DNA from 3 places in the Clostridium sp. CM039 genome. Region 1 is predicted to be linked to each of the others. Evidence: riboswitches for the same ligand, from Rfam matches in the RefSeq annotation. Region 1 holds a riboswitch; each other region holds the start of a gene.
The links. A riboswitch is a leader RNA that binds a small molecule or an ion and turns the genes downstream of it on or off. The one in region 1 is predicted to bind thiamine pyrophosphate.
Positions count from the first base shown of each region.

Region 2: another riboswitch for thiamine pyrophosphate. It lies ahead of ACWJJ2_RS04645 (thiamine-binding protein); the one in region 1 lies ahead of thiT (energy-coupled thiamine transporter ThiT).
Region 3: another riboswitch for thiamine pyrophosphate. It lies ahead of thiD (bifunctional hydroxymethylpyrimidine kinase/phosphomethylpyrimidine kinase); the one in region 1 lies ahead of thiT (energy-coupled thiamine transporter ThiT).

Region 1 covers NZ_CM143649.1:2,176,370-2,181,097, forward strand. Annotated here, with positions in the region: gene metA (homoserine O-acetyltransferase MetA) at 107-1,024, shown strand; gene ACWJJ2_RS10230 (polysaccharide deacetylase family protein) at 1,091-1,954, opposite strand; TPP riboswitch at 2,227-2,331, shown strand; gene thiT (energy-coupled thiamine transporter ThiT) at 2,419-3,060, shown strand; gene ACWJJ2_RS10240 (L-lactate MFS transporter) at 3,263-4,453, opposite strand; gene ACWJJ2_RS10245 (Na-translocating system protein MpsC family protein) at 4,596-4,728, opposite strand, start outside.
Region 2 covers NZ_CM143649.1:978,808-983,535, reverse strand. Annotated here, with positions in the region: gene ACWJJ2_RS04660 (SDR family oxidoreductase) at 1-395, opposite strand, end outside; gene ACWJJ2_RS04655 (patatin-like phospholipase family protein) at 612-1,622, opposite strand; gene ACWJJ2_RS04650 (hypothetical protein) at 1,757-2,056, shown strand; TPP riboswitch at 2,144-2,253, shown strand; gene ACWJJ2_RS04645 (thiamine-binding protein) at 2,366-2,656, shown strand; gene ACWJJ2_RS04640 (ABC transporter permease) at 2,628-3,404, shown strand; gene ACWJJ2_RS04635 (ABC transporter substrate-binding protein) at 3,444-4,448, shown strand; gene ACWJJ2_RS04630 (ABC transporter ATP-binding protein) at 4,429-4,728, shown strand, end outside.
Region 3 covers NZ_CM143649.1:1,817,537-1,822,264, forward strand. Annotated here, with positions in the region: gene thiE (thiamine phosphate synthase) at 1-403, opposite strand, end outside; gene thiM (hydroxyethylthiazole kinase) at 393-1,229, opposite strand; gene thiD (bifunctional hydroxymethylpyrimidine kinase/phosphomethylpyrimidine kinase) at 1,435-2,259, opposite strand; TPP riboswitch at 2,406-2,516, opposite strand; gene glpK (glycerol kinase GlpK) at 2,586-4,076, opposite strand; gene ACWJJ2_RS08660 (hypothetical protein) at 4,400-4,728, shown strand, end outside.

The sequences.
Region 1 (4,728 bases):
CAAATTTTATAATACAATTTTATTGTTTATTAAAGTTAATCATGCTGCTTTCCTTATAGGAAAGCAGCTTTTTTTTATAAGATGCCTAATTACAAGGAGGATGCAAATGCCAATAAAAATACCTGACAATCTTCCAGCGTTTAAAACTTTAAATAAAGAGAACATTTTTACTATTACAGAAGACTGCGCATTTCACCAAGATATTCGGCCTTTAAAAATTGTGATTTTAAACCTTATGCCAACAAAAATCGATACTGAAACACAAATTTTAAGACTTCTTGGAAACTCTCCACTACAGATTGATATAGTTCTTCTTCACCCTGCAAGCCATGCATGTAAAAATATATCGCAGGAACATTTAATTAAATTTTATAACACTTTTGAAGAAATAAAGAACTCTAGATTTGATGGAATGATAATAACTGGCGCACCAATTGAAAGTATTCCCTTTGAAGAAGTGGATTACTGGGAGGAACTTAAAAAAATTATGGAATGGAGTATTCACAATGTATACTCTACCTTGCATATTTGTTGGGGTGCTCAAGCAGGGCTTCATTATCATTACGGAGTGCAAAAACATAAACTTGATAGTAAAGTATTTGGAGTGTTTAAACATAAAATAACAAAGCAAAACGTTAAACTTTTGAGTGGATTTGACGATGAATTTTATGTTCCACATTCAAGACATACTGAAATAAGAAAAGTTGATATTGATAAGATAGATGAGCTTGAAATTTTATCAGAATCTGAGGAATCAGGCATTTACATTGTATCAGCAAAAAAGGGAAGACAAATTTTTATAACCGGGCATTCAGAGTATGATCCATTAACATTAAAAAATGAATATGACAGGGATATAGCAAACGGCTTAAATATAAATGTCCCCAAAAATTATTATCCAAAAGACGATCCATTAAAAATACCTATCGTAAAATGGAGAGGTCACTCAAGTTTGCTTTTTTTAAACTGGTTAAATTATTATGTTTATCAGGAGACACCTTACAATTTGGTGTACCTAGAATAATACATATAAAAGTTGGGCCCCTAGTAACTTAGGGACCCAACTCTAAATATTGAACTTTATTAAAATTTAATCTGTATTAGAAATACGTTTCTTAAATTCTTCCATGTCATGGAATGAACTTATATATACCCTATGTAAGGAAAGTATACCATCCTCTTTGGAAGACCATCTGCCGTCAGTACTAAAAGCCATTGTATACCCTGCTTCTCGTACAGCCTCAATTGAAGTTTTGCTGTATCCACCATAAGGGTAGGAAAAGAATTTTATTTGTTTATTTAATATTTTTTCCAAATCTTTTTTAGATTTAACTAAAGTTTCTAGTTGCTTATCCTTAGGCATCTCTTTTAAATTTTCATGCTTTACGGTATGACTCCCTATTTCCACTCCATATTTTTCCATTTCCACAAGCTGTTTCGAAGTCATATAGTTAGGACTTTTATCAATACTACCAGTAATAACAAAAATTGTTGCTTTAAAATTATACTTTTTCAAAACAGGGAACATATCCGTATAATTATCTTCATAACCATCATCAAAAGTAAGAACTATGGATTTTTCAGGTATTGGTATATCCTTAATAAGATATTCATATAAATTTGTAAGTGTAATAGTATAATAACCATTATCTTTTAAATATTTTAGTTGCTCCTCAAATCTTTTAACAGGAAGACGAATAGGATTATCTTTTTCGTAGTCAATTGAATGGTACATTAAAACTGGAACACTCTTTCCTGAAGCCTTCATAACAGCAGTCTTGTCAAAAGCGGGTATCGAAGAGGTTTGAGCGGGTTCAGCCGGTTTAATGGGTTCAACTGCAGTTGCTGGTTTAACTGGGGCAGTTTTTTTTATTGTAGCAGTCTTCGATCTTGAACACCCCGAAAGAGACATTAAAATAACGAGTGTAAATATTAAAATTATTTTTTTTCTCATAATAACCTCCTTGTATGTATTTTTTCGGAAACACATATTATTTTTTAATCTTCATCATCTAATACAAAACCCCTTAATAATAAATTCCCTGAGTATTTTGTAACCCTAATGCTAAATTGATCACCTTACATTTATTAACTTTATACCATCCAGATTATAAAATCAATCTTTTCCGGTATTTTCTTTATTTTATTATTTTCTTTTAATTCATAAATATCTAAAACAGGTTGTAAAATATAATATACTTCTATATAATTAAATTATAATAATAATATATGTGCTAGGGGTGCCTAATGGCTGAGATATGAATATTTAATTCATTGACCCTTATACCTGATCTGGATAATACCAGCGGAGGAAAGCGGTTATGATGTATAAGTACATTAACTATATTCCTTTTTTGAATATAGTTTTTTTGTTTTTGCCATAATACTTCTGTAGCACAATACATGGAGGCTATAAAAATGACTTTTACCGAAAGAATCGCTGAAATTACAAAAACCCCCATTGCTCTTTTTGCACTATTAGGAGTTTTGTTATTAATCTATGCAGTTTTGAAAGTTAGGAAAATTAAATTTACTACGCAGATGATAACTTTAGTTGGTATATCTCTTGCATTATCTACTGTATTGCAGTTTATTACAATTATAAAATTACCACAAGGTGGTAGCATTACTGCTGGGAGCATGGTTCCAATCATACTTATATCCTTATTTTATGGTCCTGAAGTTGGGTTTTTAACAGGTTTTTTATTTGGAATTATTAATTTTTTAGTAGCACCCTTCGCACTCCATCCAGTGCAAGTACTATTTGATTATCCGCTTCCTTTTATGGCCATTGGAATAGTTGGTTACTTTAGATCACGTAATACTAAGGTCATACTTATTGGCGTAGTCGTAGCAATGCTAGCTAGATTTACATGCCATTTTATTTCTGGAGTAGTGTTCTTCGGAAGCTATGCTCCAAAAGGAACCTCTGTTTATTTATACTCCCTTTTATATAACGGTTCATACCTAAGTGTGGAAACCATTATTACCTGTGTAATTATTGGGCTTCTACCTTTAAAACGATTATCAAAGTTAGCTATAACCAAAGCTCTAAATTAACTCGAAATATATCTACTACCTACTTCACGTTTTTCTTCAACCAAAAGTTATACTAATACATTATTCTGTTCATCATGAAGTTTACTGTATTATATTTAATGCTACGTAATATTAATATTACGTAGCATTAAATATAATAACTTAGAAATTACTATCAATCATCTCTTAACTCTAGCCCACTAAAATGGGCAATTCTGTTAGATTACGTTTTAATCATTCTTTTAGATGAAAGAATACCCATAATACATAAACCAATTATAAAATAAAAAATATAATTATAATTCGCAAGGATATCCATTAGAAGTCCAGAAGCCAACACCCCGATAATGGCTCCTATACCATATGCCGTAAACACAACACCATAATTCTCACTATAATGTTTCGTTCCATACATATCAAGAGTTGAAGTAGGCGCTATAGCTAACCATCCTCCAAGATTAAACCAAAATATCGAAAACGCTATACTAAATAATACTAAACTGCCTTCATTTGCCACTAGCATTAATAATGCTGCGATAATAATTAGTGCGTAAGAAATTAGCATGGCGGTTTTAGACGAGTACTTATCCGTAATCAAGCCAAATATAGGTCTACCTATTCCATTAAAAACTGCAAATACGATCATTAATAAAGCTACTGTTTTTGGGGATAGCTTAATGAGTTCTACACCAACGTTACTTGTCATTCCAATTAACATTAGTCCAATCATTGATCCAATCATAAAATTTACATATAACCCTTTAAAGTTTTTTGATTTAATCATTTTAGCAGTATTCGTACCATTCATATGAATTTTTGTGCTTGCAGTTGTTTCAAGACTTTTACTTTCCACATCAGACGGATATCTAAATGGATACGAAAGCAAAGGTATTATTACCCCAAAAGATACACCTAATATTAGGAAAGCTTTTGTTATTCCATAACTTTCTATTAAATTTCTTGCAAGTGGAGCTGTTATAAGTGGTGACAACCCAAATCCTATTAATACAATGCCTACTACTAAGCCTTTTTTTTCTGGAAACCATTTTGCTACTACCGTCATCGGAGCTCCATATGCTATGCCTACGCCAGCGCCAATTATTACCCCATATGTTATAGTTAAAATATATATATTTGGTGCATATGCAGATAATATCCATCCTAATGCTACAAGAAGTGCACCCATAGAAACAACCATTCTTGGACTGTATTTCTCTAAATATTTTCCAGTTATAAACATAAAAAATGAATAAGCTGCTAAAGAAACCATGTAAGGAAAGCCACTTTGAGTAGATCCTATATTAAAAGCCTTTTCAATTGGAATCCTAAAAACACTCCATGAGTATACAGTGCCTAAGCACATCATAATTATAATTCCCAAAATCACATATATCCACCTTTGCTTAAATTTCATATTATCATCCCCTTCGTTTTTTATAATACTCCTTTAAAATTAAAATCAATAAAAAAGCCAATAACAAAAACTCCTCACTCAGAGTTATTGTTATTGGCTTACCCCTTGACTGGTCATTGACCCTTCAGTGCGTCTTCCATGATTATTTTATTAATCGTTCTTCAATATCTTGGTCTACAATTATAGCTATAATTTTTTCACCTGTTTTGGTACTCACATCAGAATAAGTACTTACTATATTAACATCAATTATAGATTTTATAGTTTCTTCCAAA
Region 2 (4,728 bases), 1.2 Mb from region 1:
TTAAGTTTATGTTTCCCATAAATGGTATTTGGAGTTGGAATGTGATTTTCATTATATGGTCCTGATTCGAAATTGCCATTAAAAATTTGTTCAGAACTTAAATATATTAATTTAGATTTTGTTAAACTACAGGCTTTAGCAATGTTAATTGAACCTTTTACATTTATTTCATAAGATAGTTCTGGGTTTCGTTCACACAAACCTGTATCAGCAATAGCAGCGGTATGTATCACGTAATCAGGTTTGGATTTCTGTATAATTTCTAAGGCTTTACTCACGTCTGTTATATCTAACTCTGCATGTCCTAATGGGATTATTTCGTATTTATCTTTATAATATGTGTAATATCTTGATGCTAAGAAACCATTAGAGCCGGTTAATAATACTTTTTTCATTGAACTCACCTCATTTTTTTTTCTTAATATTATAATATCACATTATTTGAACTGTGACTAAATTTGTGAACTAAGAAAAAAACACCTAAGCTTAATAATAATAATAATAATAATTATTAAGCTTAGTGCACTTTTAGATTCTTAGTATTGTTCAATAAATAAATGCAAGATGGTGTATATATGAATAAAAAGATTTAGTGTTTTTAGCAACGATTATTATTTAAAAGAATTACTTCTAAAGATTCTATGCTTTTTATAATTATCTTCCCAATTTTTAAGAAATTCTTTTGCACAAACTTCACCAGAATTATATAACTCCATAATTTTTTTATTCCCAATATTAAAATCTGTGGTTTTAATATCAAGGGTATCGATTTTTACAGTACGCAAGAAATCCATTTCGCTTATATGAATATCATCTTGTGCTTCTAACATAGTCTCAATAATTGAGCTAGTAAAATTTAAGATATTTGTGATTTTATGTTCTCGTATTTCTTTGTTCCCTCCGAGTTTAAAACCGATGGTTGGCCAGAGAGGAACACCATTCACATCAAAAATCCAAACTGGATAATTGCTTAAAACACCACCATCAACAATGAGAGACTTTTTATTAGTCTTTATATTATATAAGTTTACAGGGTGGAAAAAATAGGGGATAGATATGCTCATTCTTATTGCCAAACTTACTTCAAGTTCATCAGGATTTATCCCGTATCCCGCAATATCCTCTGGTAGTATTAGCATCTTTCCACAGCTAATATCAGTTGCTATAATATGCAGTTTGTATTTTCTTTTATACTTATTATTATTTAAAAGAATACCCTTTTCTCCTGGAATAATCAAATCTCCAAAGGTTATTTTTTTCCTATTTGTAAGCTTAAGTTTATGCGATAGAACTTCGTCAATCCAATTTTTTATATAGTCACCTTTATAAATGCCTTTTTTAAAAAGTAGATTGTAAGCATCAGAGAATATAGGCATATTAAAATGACTTTTATCAGCAAATTTTGTGTAGTCTAGATTTAGCATTAATTTTTTTATCTCGTCAGCTGGGTAGCCTACCGCAACTAGTGCAGCTATAATAGATCCGGCAGAGTTTCCTGAAATATTTTTCCATTGATATCCATTATCCTCAAATGTTTTTAAGGCACCTACAAGACCGATGCCCTTAACTCCGCCACCTTCAAACACAATATCTGCAAATCTTCTATTGTTGTATATATTCATATATATCACCCCTTTATGAGTAATATATGAATAAAAATATCTTCATGTCATATATTTAAAAAATAATATTAGTTACACTTTTTTTTGTTAAAAGAATATAATATATTACAACCATTTTATAAAAGAGGCAATGTATGAAAAAGTTAGAAGAATTCACGCCTTGTCAATTAGCCACATTAGCAACAGTAATAGGGATTATAATTGCTGGAAAACTTAATGTTGATCAACAAAATGTAATAGGTAATTTTTTAACGGGTTTGGCGCAGAGTATTTTGATAATTGCAGCTCAGTCTCAAAATCTTGAATCGCAGGATGGCAATCAATCTGGAGATAATGGAAACAGTAATTCTAAGGGCGATAATAAGGATTTACAAAAACAAATAGATGAACTAAAGGAAGATATTAAAAAGTTTGAAGATAATATGGATTGTTAAGAAAAACGCACTGAATAAAAGATGCGTTTTTTATGGTTTGACATTATAAGAATTTTTAGGTAGTATATACGTGTAAAGTAATTTAATATTAAAAACTAGGGGAGTCAATATTTTTGTCTGAGAGGAAACAGTTAAGTTTCGACCCTTATAACCTGAATTGGATAATGCCAGCGGAGGGAAAACATAATTTGCATTTAGGTTAAAATAAGAATATATAAATGGTGCAAAGTTATTCGATTATAGAACCCTTCGCTTAAAAATGAGCAAAGGGTTTATTTTACTTTAACAATATTATAAGGGGGAATTGAAATGTCAGTTGTAAATGTGAGTCTTCAAGTTATACCAGTGGTTGCGGAAGAAAAAATTTACCCAGTAGTAGATAAGGTTATAGAATATATTCAATCTAGTGGAGTGAAATATGAGGTAGGACCAATGGAAACCACTATGGAAGGTGAAATGGATGAGCTTTTAGATATAGTAAAAAAGGCCCAGGAAATTTGTGTAGTTCATGGAGCAAGTAGGGTTGTTTCTATAGTGAAAATCGATTATAAAGCTGAAGGCGTGACTATGAATGAAAAAACATATAAGTATAGAAAATAAACTTATTCCTATAGTTTTTCAATTAATAATTCTTTTTATATGGCAGATAGCTGTAGATAAATGGAGGGTTCCGCAATACATATTGCCTTCGCCAAAAGATATTATTAGTACCTTGGTGAATATAGTTCCAAGCATTACTAAGCATATTTATGCGACTTTATATGAAGCCTTGATTGGATTCGCAATATCAATTTTGATTGCGTTAATTTTAGCCATCTTAATGGATAATGTGAAAATCATTAAAAAATGCATATATCCAATTTTAGTAGTATCTCAAACTGTTCCAATTATTGCTCTAGCACCACTTTTCATAATATGGTTTGGTTTTGGAATATTGCCTAAGATTATTGTAGTAGTGTTAGTGTGCTTTTTCCCTATAGTTGTTAGTTTGATTGATGGATTAGAATCAGTAGACGCGGATATGGTAAACCTTTTAAAGACTATGGGAGCTAGTAAGTTTCAAATTTTCACCATGGTGAAGCTGCCATCCTCTACTGTAAATTTTTTTTCGGGCCTTAGAATAGCAGCAACCTATAGTATTATGGGGGCAGTTATTGGAGAATGGCTTGGAGGAGATGAGGGTCTTGGGGTATATATGATTAGAGCTAAAAATTCATATGCACTTGATAAAGTTTTTGCAGTGATTATAATTATTGTAATATTAAGCATGGGACTATTTGGACTCTTGAATTTATTACAATATTTTTTTACTCCTTGGACTAGAAATAAAGCAGATAACAATGACTAAATTTAAATAGGACATATTATTTTATTTGGAGGTAAAATCATGCTAAAGAAAGTAATTTCATTATTATTAACAGTTTCAATGACTACGGTTTTATTTGTGGGTTGTGCTGCAAAAAAAGAAGATGTAAAGAAGGAAGAAACTTTAAAAAAGGTTACTGTTATTTTAGATTGGATACCAAACACTAATCATACTGGATTATATGTAGCGAAAGATAATGGATATTTTAAAGAAGAAGGACTTGACGTGGAAATTATTCAACCAGCGCAGGGAAGTACTGCAAGTTTAATTGCAGCGGGCAAAGGAGATTTTGGCGTAAGCTATCAAGAAGATGTAACTTATGCTAGAACTGCTAAAGATCCACTTCCAATAAAAGCTATAGCCACTATTATTCAGCATAATACTTCCGGGTTTGCATCGCCTAAGGAAAAAAATATTAAATCTCCTAAGGATTTTGAAGGAAAAACCTATGGCGGATGGGGGTCGCCTTCTGAAAATGCAATTTTAAAGGCGGTTATGGAAAAAGATAATGCGGATTTTTCAAAACTAAAGATGGTAGATGCAGGATCAGAGGATTTCTTTGCTGTAACTAAGAAAAATATTGATATTGAATGGGTATTTTATGGATGGACAGGAATAGAAGCGAAGCTTAAAAATATTCCTATTGACTATATTGATATTGGAAAATTAAATAAAGATTTAGATTATTATACTCCGGTAATTATAGCCAATGAGAACAAATTAAAAGCGGATCCTGAAATGGCAAAGAAATTTTTAAAAGCAGTTACAAAAGGATATGAATACAGCATGGAGAAACCTGAGGAAAGTGCTAAGGTTTTACTGAAAAATGCACCGGAGACAGATGAAGCTCTTGCCGTCGCAAGTCAAAAATATTTAAAGGATCAATATAAAGCTGAAGATGAAAAATGGGGCGTAATGAAAGAATCGGTTTGGAATAATTACACCAAATTTCTTTTAGATAAAAAGCTTATAGGAAAAGATATGAAGGCGAGTGAGGCATTTACTAATGAGTACTTACCGAACTAGTAATGAAAAATTAAGAGTAGAAAATATTAAAAAAACTTTTGGAAGTATGAATATAATAAAGGATGTTTCTTTTTATGCAAGAGAGAATGAGTTTATAAGTTTACTAGGACCAAGTGGCAGTGGTAAAAGTACAATTTTTAATATTATATCAGGCCTTTTGCGTAAAGATTCGGGTGAAATTATATTTGACGGAGAAAAATGCTGCGATACTTTTGAAAAAGTAAGTTATATGCATCAAAAGGACCTGCTACTTCCATGGAAAAACATTGTGGATAACACT
Region 3 (4,728 bases), 360 kb from region 1:
GAAACATCGCTCCAACACCCACATAATCTGCTCCTTGTTTTTCTGCCCTTTGTGCTTCCTTAAGTGTTGCAGTAGAAACCCCTAGTATCTTATTATCTCCTATTATACTTCTCGCGATAGTCGCTGGCATATCACTTTGACCTATGTGTACCCCCGCTGCATCTATGGCCTGTGCAATATCAATTCTATCGTTTATTATTAGGGGAATCTTATATTTATCTGTAATAATTTTTATTTTCACTGCAATATTATAAAACTCTAAAGTACTTAATCTCTTTTCTCTAAGCTGGACTAATGTAACCCCGCCTTTTATTGCTTCCTCCACCGCTGCAAATATATCTAAATCCACTAACACATCTCTATCTGTAACGAGATAAAGGCTATAATTCACATTATTCTTCATTTATTTTACTCCTTTCCATTATTAGAGCTTCAGATAAACTGTAAATAGCATCTAGCATTTTCACTTTAAATGTTCCTGATCCTTCGCTATTTTTATCTAAGCTTTCATAAGCTGTTTCTCCTGCAATACCCATTGAAACAATTCCTGCGAGTGCTGCTATTAAATTATTATCTCCAGCGCCTAAATAACAACCAATAACGGAAGTACACATACATCCTGTACCTGTAACCCTAGACATTATTTTATGACCGTTAGATGCGGTGTAAAGAGTCTTACCATCTGATATAATGTCTACAGCACCTGTTATAACTACTACCGTATTAAATTTAACAGCAAAATTCCTTGCCATTTCTTTCTCTCTTGTAAATTCATTACTATCTACAGAAAAACTCTCACTAGCATCTACACCTCTTGTTATAGTTTTAATACCATAAATTGTTTTTATTTCAGATAAATTCCCTCTAATAACTGCTAATTTCACTTCATTTATAATTCTTTTGCAAGTTTCTGTTCTATAAGTTGTTGCACCTACTCCGACAGGATCTAAGATAACAGGTATGTTTAATTCATTTGCCATCTTTCCTGCCTCAATCATAGCCTCTATAATTACACTATTTAATGTTCCTATATTTATAACAAGTGAAGATGCAAGTGATACCATCTCGCGAACTTCATGAATATCCTCCGCCATAACCGGTGACCCACCTATTGCTAGTGTAATATTGGCACAATCATTAACGGTAACATAATTTGTTATTTGGTGCACCAATGGGGTTTTTTCTCTTAAATTGTTTAGTAATTTAATTATTTTCTTATTAATTTCCATTTTGACATCATCCTCCAAATTATTGTTTATATAAATCCTGTAATAATCATAACGGGCATTGTAGCTCCAAGTAATAAATAACGTTTTATAAAGTAATATCTACTGCTATAAATATGATACATACTAATACATTATTTACTCCCCTTAAATTTTGTGTTATTAAGTTTACAGAACTCGCTGCTAAAAATCCAGTTTTTCACTATCCTTAATCATTTGCCATCCCTGCTTTTTTATATAATTCGTAGAAATGATTTGTAGGTCCCACCCCATGCCCAATATCTAAAGAATGCTTTATAGCAGTTGTTATATACTGCTTTGAATTTTTTATTGAATCCTTCATGCTATAGCCAAGCGCCAAATTTGCAGCTATGGCTGAAGACAAAGTACATCCAGTTCCATGAGTATTTTTTGTATTTATTCTCTCAGACGTAAAATGTGTAATTTCACTTCCATCATAAAACACATCTACGGCTTCCCCCTGCATATGTCCTCCCTTTAAAAGCACATTTTTGCATCCTAGCTTGTACATTTCTTTTGCTGCACTTTCCATATCTACTACTGTTTCAATGCTCGTAATATCTGAATTTACTTCTTTTAAAATTTCTTCAGCCTCTGGGACATTAGGTGTAATAATTGACGCTAGTGGAATTAATTTTTTAACCAAAGCCGTTTTTGACTCTGGCTTTAACAGTGAATAACCGCTTTTTGAGATCATTACGGGATCGAGTACTACGTTTTTAGGCTTGTATTGTTTTAATTTCTCACTTATCACATCAATAGTTGAGATCACAGAAACCATACCAATTTTAACCGCATCTACAACTATGTCTGTAAAAATAGCATCAATTTGTGCCTTGATGATTTCTTCGCCCAAGTCTTGCACTGCAAAAACCCCCATAGTATTTTGTGCTGTTATCGCTGTAATTACACTCATCCCGTATACGCCACTCGCACTTAAGCTTTTTAAATCTGCCTGTACACCTGCTCCTCCTGAGCTGTCAGAACCTGCTATAGTTAAAACTTTTTTCATATCAATTCCCTCCTAAAATAATTATTTTTTAAATGTTAAATCATCACCTGCGGCACTATTCATCCATTTTATTTATAAAACAAAAAACACAAACCCATAGGATTCGTGTTTAAATTATCTTGATATATAAAAATATATACATATATAATACACCAATAAACAACTTCCTACGCTGGCATTATCCAGATCAGGTTATAGGGTCAAAGAATTAAAGTTCTTTCTCTCAGTTGGCCTATCCAACTCCCCTGTGTTAGGTTATTCTTTTATATTTCATATGTTAATAATAGCATAACAAATTATTATTAACAATTAATATTTCGTTACTACTATTCAAGTTTTATGCCTGATCTTTTAACAGCTATATGCCATCCATGAAGTAATTCTTTTCTTTTTTCTTCTGTCATACTAGGTTTGAAACTTCTTGATATTGCCCAATGCTTTGCTACTTCATCTTTGCTCTTCCAATATCCTACTGCTAGCCCTGCAAGATAAGCCGCACCGAGTGCTGTAGTTTCAGTAACCTCTGGTCTGTCTACTTGAACGTTTAAAATATCAGATTGAAACTGCATTAAGAAATTGTTATTGCAAGCTCCTCCATCTACTTTAAGTTCTGTAAGTATAATTCCAGAATCTTCTTGCATTGCTTTTAAAACATCATGTGTTTGGTAAGCAAGCGCTTCGAGAGTTGCTCTTATTAAATGTTCTTTCTTTGCTCCTCTTGTAAGACCTACAATTGTTCCTCTTGCATAAGGATCCCAATATGGTGCTCCAAGTCCAACAAAAGCCGGAACTACATATACTCCATTTGTATCTTCTACCGCATTAGCATATTCTTCGCAATCAGCAGCATTGTCAATCATGCGTAGCTCATCTCTTAACCATTGTATAGCTGCTCCAGCTATAAATACACTACCCTCAAGAGCATACTCTACTTTTCCATCTATTCCCCAAGCAATCGTTGTAAGTAATCCCTGTTTAGATTGAATTGCTTTGTCTCCTGTATTCATAAGCATGAAGCAGCCTGTCCCATATGTGTTTTTAGCTGTTCCTGGTGAATAGCAAGTTTGTCCAAATAATGCCGCTTGTTGGTCTCCAGCCGCTCCAGCAATTGGAATTTCCCCTCCAAACAATGAAATATCGGTGTTGCCATATACACAACTTGAAGGTTTTACTTCTGGGAGCATTGATTTTGGTATGTTCAATGTTTCTAAAATTTCGTCATCCCATGTAAGTTCATGAATATTAAATAGCATTGTTCTTGAAGCATTAGAATAGTCTGTTACATATGTTTTTCCTTTTGTTAAATTCCAAATTAACCAAGTATCTATATTGCCAAACAATAAATTTCCTGCTTCAGCTTCTGCTCTAGCGCCTTCTACATTGTCCAATATCCATTTTATTTTTGTTCCAGAAAAATAAGCGTCTAAAATCAATCCCGTTTTAGCTCTAACAATTTTATCAAATCCTTTTTGTGTTAATTCATCACAAGTCTCTGCAGTTCTTCTACATTGCCATACAATTGCATTGTATACCGGAACTCCCGTTCGTCTATCCCAAACTACAGTAGTTTCTCTTTGATTTGTAATACCTATTGCTGCTATATCAGACGCCGTAGCATTAACTTCAGCCATCGCTTCTGTTGCAACGCTAATTTGACTTGACCATATCTCCATTGGGTCATGTTCTACCCACCCTCCTTTTGGGAAAATCTGAGTAAATTCTTTTTGAGCGGACGTTACAATAAGTCCCCTTTCATTGAATAGAATACACCTTGAACTGGTTGTACCTTGATCAAGTGCCATTATATATTTAGCCATTTTAGCAAAACTCCTTTTTGAAATTAGTCTTATTGAATCGTTTACACATTAATAAATAAAAAAATACGTTAAAATATCATTATATTTAGTATAACTGATTATTATATTTATTGCAATATAACTTATAAACTTCACTATTTAGATTTATTTTTTAAATATCACATCGTCGCTGCTACAATATATAATAAGATCTTAAAATTTTTACAATCCTAAAATTTCAAGTAAAAATTCTCAATATTTTCATCTATATTTTAAGATAAAATGGGTAAACTATATACTGTACTTGATTAGTGTAATTTTTATATTAGAAGGGAGAGATACTTATGAATAACAATTTAGAAGAAACAAAAGAATTAAATAAACAATCAGCAGCTAATGGAGGTTCAAGCTCTTACTCAAATGCTGGTATGTCTAGTAGCACTAGTGCTTCCACTCTACAAGAAACAATTCAATTAAATAATGAATCAGCTTCAAATAAAGGTACTAGTGGTGTTTCAAATTCTGCTATGTCAAATATGTCTAGCAGCACTAGTGACTCTACTTTAGCAGAAACAAAACAATTAAATAGTCAATCAAGTGCTGGTATGTCTAATATGAGTAGTAGCAATAGTGATGCTGCTTTAGAAGAGACAAAAAAGCTAAATAATCAATC